Frondihabitans sp. PAMC 28766: one gene and its partner. The protein of the gene in region 2 binds, or shares a complex with, the protein of the main gene of each other region. Links are inferred from orthologs where the notes say so. Each region holds a gene or a part of one and is shown on either strand. Other genes may lie near its edges.

Region 1 (3,095 bases), 1.4 Mb from region 2 along the record:
GCGATCTCGAGGAGATCACGCACCCCGCCGTCCGCGCTCTCAGCCAGCGTCGTATGCAGGAGGCGACGGCTCAAGATCCTGCGCGCGTCGTCGTGTACGACGTACCCCTGCTCGTCGAAGCCCGGGGCTCGGCGGAGTTCGACCGCGTCGTCGTCGTGCACGCCCCGGCTGCCATGCGCATCCGTCGCCTCGTCACCCTCCGCGGCATGAGCGAGGAAGAGGCATTGAAGCGCGTCGACTCGCAGGCCACCGATGACGAGCGCGCGGACGCCGCCGACGACATCATCGATTCGTCGACGAGCCTCGCCTCGACGACCAAGCAGACGGATGCGCTCTACTCGACTCTCGTCCGTCTCGCCGCCGAGAAGGCCACCCTCTCTTAAGCTGTCAGCGACAAGCAGTCGCCCTCCGGCGCGACCGAGTGTCAGTGGCCGCTCGTAGACTTGTTCTATGGAACCGACTCGCAGCGTCCGCCCCTTCGAAGTGGTCAGCGAGTACCAGCCGAGCGGCGATCAGCCTGCCGCCATCGCTGAGCTCGCCGGCCGTATCAACGCCGGTGAGACCGATGTCGTGCTGCTGGGCGCGACCGGTACCGGCAAGTCTGCGACCACCGCCTGGCTCGTGGAGGCCGTCAACCGCCCCACCCTCGTCCTGGCCCACAACAAGACGCTGGCGGCACAGCTGGCCAACGAGTTCCGCGAGCTCTTCCCTCACAACGCCGTCGAGTACTTCGTCTCGTACTACGACTACTACCAGCCCGAGGCGTATGTGCCCCAGACCGACACCTTCATCGAGAAAGACTCGTCGATCAACGCCGAGGTCGAGCGGCTGCGCCACTCGACGACCAATTCGCTGCTGAGTCGGCGCGACGTGATCGTGGTGTCGACCGTGTCGTGCATCTACGGTCTGGGCACGCCGGAGGGCTACATGGAGGCGATGATCGCCCTCCAGGTCGGCGAGCAGATCCCGCGCGATCAGCTGATCCGCCGGTTCGTCTCGATGCAGTACCAGCGCAACGACATCGACTTCTCGCGCGGCAACTTCCGTGTGCGCGGCGACACCATCGAGATCATTCCGATGTACGAAGAGCTCGCCGTGCGCATCGAGATGTTCGGCGACGAGATCGAGGCGCTCTACTACCTCCACCCGCTGACGGGCGACGTCGTCCGCTCGATGGACGCCGTCTCGATCTTCCCCGGTTCGCACTACGTCGCGGGCACCGACGTGATGCACCGGGCCATCGGCACCATCAAAGAAGAGCTCGCCGAGCGCCTCGACGAGCTCGACCAGCAGGGCAAGCTGCTCGAGTCGCAGCGCCTTCGCATGCGCACCACGTTCGACCTCGAGATGATGGAGCAGATCGGGTTCTGCAACGGCATCGAGAACTACTCGGCGCACATCGACGGCCGCGCGCCGGGCGAGGCGCCGCACTGCCTGCTCGACTACTTCCCCGACGACTTCCTCGTCGTGATCGACGAGTCGCACGTCACCGTGCCGCAGATCGGCGCGATGTACGAGGGCGACGCGTCACGCAAGCGCACGCTCGTCGACCACGGGTTCCGCCTCCCCAGCGCACTCGACAACCGCCCGCTGAAGTGGGAGGAGTTCTTGAACCGGGTCGGCCAGAAAGTCTATCTCTCGGCGACCCCGGGCCGCTACGAGCTCGGCGTCACCGACAGCGTGGTCGAGCAGGTCATCCGCCCGACCGGCCTCATCGACCCCGAGATCGTCGTCAAGCCCTCGGCGGGCCAGATCGACGACCTGCTCGAAGAGATCACGCTGCGCACTGAGCGCGACGAGCGGGTGCTCGTCACCACGCTCACCAAGAAGATGGCTGAAGAGCTCACCGACTTCCTCACCGAGGCCGGCGTGCGCGTGCGCTATCTCCACTCCGACGTCGACACCCTCCGCCGCGTCGAGCTGCTGACCGAGCTGAGGCAGGGTGTCTACGACGTCCTGGTCGGCATCAACCTGCTCCGCGAGGGTCTCGACCTGCCCGAGGTGTCGCTCGTCGCGATCCTGGACGCCGACAAGGAGGGCTTCCTGCGCTCGTCCACCTCCCTCATCCAGACGATCGGTCGCGCGGCTCGCAATGTGTCGGGGCAGGTCATCATGTACGCCGACAAGATGACCGACTCCATGAAGCAGGCTCTCGACGAGACCGATCGTCGCCGTGAGAAGCAGGTCGCCTACAACCTCGAACGCGGCATCGACCCGCAGCCGCTGCGCAAGAAGATCGCCGACATCACCGAGATCCTGGCCCGCGAGGGCGCCGACACCGCTGAGCTACTGGCCGGGCGCCAGGGCTCCAAGCGCGCACCGACGCCCAACCTCCGCCGTGAGGGCAAGGCCGCGGCCGCGGCTGGCGGGATCGAGTCGATCATCGCCGACCTGAACGAGCAGATGCTGCAGGCCGCGGCCGAGCTCAAGTTCGAGCTGGCCGGGCGCTTGCGCGACGAGGTCGCCGAGTTGAAGAAAGACCTTCGCGGCATGGAGGCCGCCGGGCATGTCCGCTGACGTGAAGGCGCTCCGTGACCGTGCTTCTCGGCGCCGCGTGGTCGTGACCGGTGCCAACGCCGGGCTCGGCTACTTCGTCGCCGAGCAGTTGGCGGCGACGGGCGTTCGAGTCGTGCTCGCGTGCCGGGACGAGTCTCGGGCGAAACGGGCCGTCGACAGCATCCTGACGATCGTGCCCGACGCCGACCTCCAGGTGGTCGTGACGGACCTCGCCGATCTCGCCTCCGTGCGCGTGGCCGCCGACCAGATCATGGCCGACGGGCCGGTCGACGCCCTCGTCGCGAACGCGGGTGTCGTCGGCTCGCGCCGGCGGCAGACCACGGCTGACGGTTTCGAACTGCAGTTCGGCACGAACCACCTCGGGCACTTCGCCCTGGTCTCGCACCTCCTGCCGGCCCTCGCGGCGGCCGAGGCGGGGCGCATCGTGCACCTCGGCAGCATCGCCCACACCCTCAGCCGTCTCGACCTCGACGACCCGATGATGGTGCAGCGCTACAGCGGCCATCGGGCCTACAGCCGGTCGAAGCTCGCTGTGATGACTTTCGGATTCGAGCTCGACCGGCGCCTCCGCGACGCGG
Region 2 (3,578 bases):
GCCGACGCCGTCGCACCGGGCGACTGCGTCACCGACGAGCTGACCGTCGACGACCTGGGCTCGGCCGGGCTTCCCGCCGTAGACGTCGAGTCGATCCTGGTCGGCCCGTTCGCGGAGGCACCCCTCGACGGCCACGACTACTCAGCGGACGACTTCGACCGGCTGCCCATCGCCGGCCGGGCGACGACGAGCGTCGACAGGGACGGCACCTACCGCGCGCCGTGCATCACGGTGAATCAGCCCGGACACTACGTGTTCGTGTTCCGGTCGGAAGGCAGCGATCCCGATGCGTCCGGCGGGCAGGTGATCGCGCCGTTCGCCGATCTCGTCGCCCACCGCAGCGAGATGCTTCGCGTGCCGGCGCCCGTCACTCCACCCGAGAAGCCGAACGTGCCCCGAGTGCCCCCGGCGCCGCACCACCCCCAGGCGCCGAGCAAACCGGTGCAGCCGCAAGCCCTCGCCTACACCGGGGCGAGCGGGGTCGAACCCACTGTGCTCGCCGGATTCGGAGCCCTCTCGGTCGGCCTGGCCGCCGTCCTCGGCACCGTGCTGACGCGAGTCGTCAGGCGACGTCTCGCGGTCAGATCTTCTCGATCGGAGCAACCTTGATGAGCAGCTTCTTGCGCCCGGCCGTGTCGAACTGCACCTCGGCGATCCGTCGCGGCCCGACACCGGTCACCGCGACCACACGCCCCTCGCCGAAGTCGACATGCGAGATGCGGTCGCCCGCGTCGAGCTCGAGATCGCCATTGTCACGAACGGTGCCGGTGACTCGATTCGCCCACTCGGTCTTCGGCTTGGTCTTCGACGCAGCGGTGGCGCGGTCGTAGCTGCCCGACCCGTAGCCGGAGGCGGCGCGGGGGCGACCTCCGAACCCACCGGAGTCGCCCCCGATGCCGCCGTCTCGGCGCGCATTGAGGGCCCGGGGCTGGGTGCCACCGCGGCTGTTCGCCATGCCAGGAGACTGCTTCCAGTCGATCAGCTCGGCAGGGATCTCTTGCAGGTAGCGCGACGGCATGGCGACGTTCACCTCGCCGAACTGGGCCCTCGTCATCGCGAGCGACAGGAAGAGCCTCTTCTTGGCCCGCGTGATGCCGACGTAGAACAGCCGTCGCTCTTCGGACGGGCCGCCCGGCTCGGAGGCCGACATGCGGTGCGGCAGCAGGTCTTCTTCGACCCCGGTCAGGAAGACGGCGTCGTATTCGAGGCCCTTCGCGGTGTGCAGGGTCATCAGCGACACCGTGCCGCTCGTGTCGTCGAGATCGTCGGCAGCGGCGACGAGAGTGACCTCGGTGAGGAAGTCGAGCAGGACGCCGTCAGGGTTGTTCTTCTGGAACTCGCGCGTGACGGCAACCAGCTCGTCGATGTTCTCGGCCCGCGCCTCGTCCTGCGGGTCGCGCGAGGCCCGCAGAGCGGTCACGAGACCGCTGCCCTCGATCAACGCGGCGAGGATGTCGTGCACCGGGTCGGTCGCCGCGGTCGCCGACACGTCGTCGAGGAGCTTCGCAAGGCCCGTGATGGCGCCCGTGACCTTCGGCCCGAGTCCCAGCTCGGACGCGTGGCGCATGGCGTCGCGCAAGGTCGTCTCGTTCTGGTCGGCCCAGCGCTGCAGCGCCGTCTCGGTCGCGGGCCCGATGCCGCGCTTGGGAGTGTTCATGATGCGGCGGAGAGCCATCGGGTCGGCCGGGTTCGCGACGGCGATGAGATACGCCATCGCATCCTTGATCTCTGCCCGCTCGTAGAACTTGGTGCCGCCCAGCACCCGGTAGGGGATCGCCGACCGGATGAAGATCTCTTCCAGGGCTCGCGTCTGCGAGTTGGTGCGATAGAAGACGGCCACGTCTTTGTAGGCCGTGCCCGACTCGTGCAGGGCGGTGATCTCGTCGGCCACGAACTGCGCCTCGTCGTGGCCGGTGTACCCGGTGAAGCCGACGATCTTGTCACCCGTTCCGACCGTCGTAAAGAGGTTCTTGGCCTGGCGGTCGAAGTTGTTGGCGATGACGGCGTTCGCGGCGTCGAGGATGTTCTGGGTCGAACGGTAGTTCTGCTCGAGCAGGATCACCTTCGAGTGCGGGAAGTCGTGCTCGAACTCGGTGATGTTGCGGATGTCCGCCCCGCGGAAGGCGTAGATCGACTGGTCGGAGTCGCCGACGACGGTGAGCGAGGCGCCCGGGATCCTGCCGCTGCCATCGCGGAGAGTCTGCACGAACTGCCCGCCGCGCTCGAGGTCGTCGACCAGATCGGTTTCGACAGGCCGGGTCAGCTCGCGAATGAGGGAGTACTGCGCGTGGTTGGTGTCTTGGTATTCGTCGACCAGGATGTGACGGAAGCGGCGCTGGTAGACGGCCGCCACGTGCGGGAAGGCTCTGAAGAGGTAGACGGTCTGCGCGATGAGGTCGTCGAAGTCGAAGGCGTTGGCACGCTGTAGCTCACGCGTGTATTGACGGAAGATCTCGAGGAACATGACCTCTTGCGGGTCGCCCATGTTGATCTGGCGCGAGTACGACTCGACATCGCTCAGCTCGTTCTTGAGCTTGGAGATCTTGCCGGCGGCCTGGCTGACGGTGAAGCCGAGGGAGTCGGCGTCGAGCTCTTTCAGGATGCGCTTGAGCAGGGCGCGCGAATCGGCGGAGTCGTAGATCGTGAAGCTCTTGGTGAAGCCGAACTGCTCGGCCTCACGGCGCAGGATGCGAACGCAGGCCGAGTGGAACGTCGAGATCCACATGCCCTCCGACGACTGCCCGATCAGCGCCGCCACGCGCTCTCGCATCTCGGCCGCCGCCTTGTTGGTGAAGGTGATGGCGAGGATCTGGCTCGGCCACGCCTCGCGCGAGTCGATGAGGCCCGCGATGCGCCGCGTCAGCACGCTGGTCTTGCCCGAGCCCGCACCCGCGACGATCAGCAGCGATTGCCCGCGGTATTCGACCGCCTCTTTCTGCTGGGGGTTGAGGCCCGCCGTCAGCCGGTCGTTCTGAGCCCCGCCGGGCCCGGGCCCGCCGGCCCGCGAGGGCGCGCCGTCGGAGGAGTTGTCGAAGGGCTCGAGAACGATCGTCATGGTCGTACAAGCTTAAGCGCGACGACCGTCATCGGCGCCCTGCTCGGCAGCTCAGGCGTTGGCGTGCGCCCGATGCAGGATCTCGACGGCCAGATCGGGGTAGTCGGTGAAGATCCCGTCGACCCCGGTGCCGATGACCCGCTCGAACTCGGCGCGCCAGTCGCCGAACGCCGCCTTGTCCGGCCCCGTGCGCAGGGCTTTCACCACGAACTTGTTCTCGGGCCGGAGAGTCCACGTGAACACCTCGAGCCCGTGCGCGTGCGCCCGGCGGACGAGCGATGCGTCGGGCCGACCGTACTTGGTGATCAGCAGCCTCTTGGGCACGCTGACGCCCTCGACCTCGGCGGCCAGGCGGGCCAGCCCCTCGTCGGTGAGTTGTTCGGCGTAGGTCGTCGCGGCCGTGCCGTCGCGAGCGACGAGGTCGAACGGCGCGCCTTCGTCCTCGAGGAGGTAGACGGATCGGCCGCCCACCCCTGCCGCCTTGAGCTTCATCAGCACAGACTGCTCGAAGCTCTCGATCGTG

Evidence for each region.
Region 1: the proteins of AX769_RS06350 (region 2) and uvrB are in contact, whole or in part, in a crystal structure (PDB 7EGT), measured with the Thermus thermophilus proteins. The link is inferred for Frondihabitans sp. PAMC 28766 from one-to-one orthologs. Residues at the interface, in WP_096412145.1 of Thermus thermophilus: His654, Arg656, Phe657, Gln666, Asp668, Glu669, Lys680, Arg681, Leu682, Ser683, Lys685, Tyr686, Ala687; in WP_096411307.1 of Thermus thermophilus: Glu23, Leu25, Arg26, Asp27, Gly28, Glu29, Arg30, Phe31, Arg55, Glu326, Asp327, Phe328, Glu379, Ser382, Gln383, His398, Gly400, Arg401.

What each region holds. Positions count from the first base shown.
Region 1 is NZ_CP014513.1:2,659,771-2,662,865, reverse strand. The notes cover bases 1-2,983. They hold uvrB (excinuclease ABC subunit UvrB), read left to right. Parts: upstream 1-450; coding sequence 451-2,517; downstream 2,518-2,983. Other genes in these bases: AX769_RS12805 (SDR family NAD(P)-dependent oxidoreductase), read left to right, coding at 2,507-2,983; coaE (dephospho-CoA kinase), read left to right, coding at 1-383. In the rest of the region: more of AX769_RS12805, read left to right, coding at 2,984-3,095. UniProt on the Escherichia coli protein: The UvrABC repair system catalyzes the recognition and processing of DNA lesions. A damage recognition complex composed of 2 UvrA and 2 UvrB subunits scans DNA for abnormalities.
Region 2 is NZ_CP014513.1:1,289,299-1,292,876, reverse strand. What follows is about bases 319-3,380. They hold AX769_RS06350 (ATP-dependent helicase), read right to left. Parts: upstream 3,056-3,380; coding sequence 581-3,055; downstream 319-580. Other genes in these bases: AX769_RS06345 (glycerophosphodiester phosphodiesterase family protein), read right to left, coding at 3,107-3,380; AX769_RS06355 (hypothetical protein), read left to right, coding at 319-609. Outside these bases: more of AX769_RS06355, read left to right, coding at 1-318; more of AX769_RS06345, read right to left, coding at 3,381-3,578. UniProt on the Escherichia coli protein: A helicase with DNA-dependent ATPase activity. Unwinds DNA duplexes with 3'-5' polarity. Translocates on single-stranded DNA with 3'-5' polarity. Initiates unwinding more efficiently from a nicked substrate than double-stranded DNA.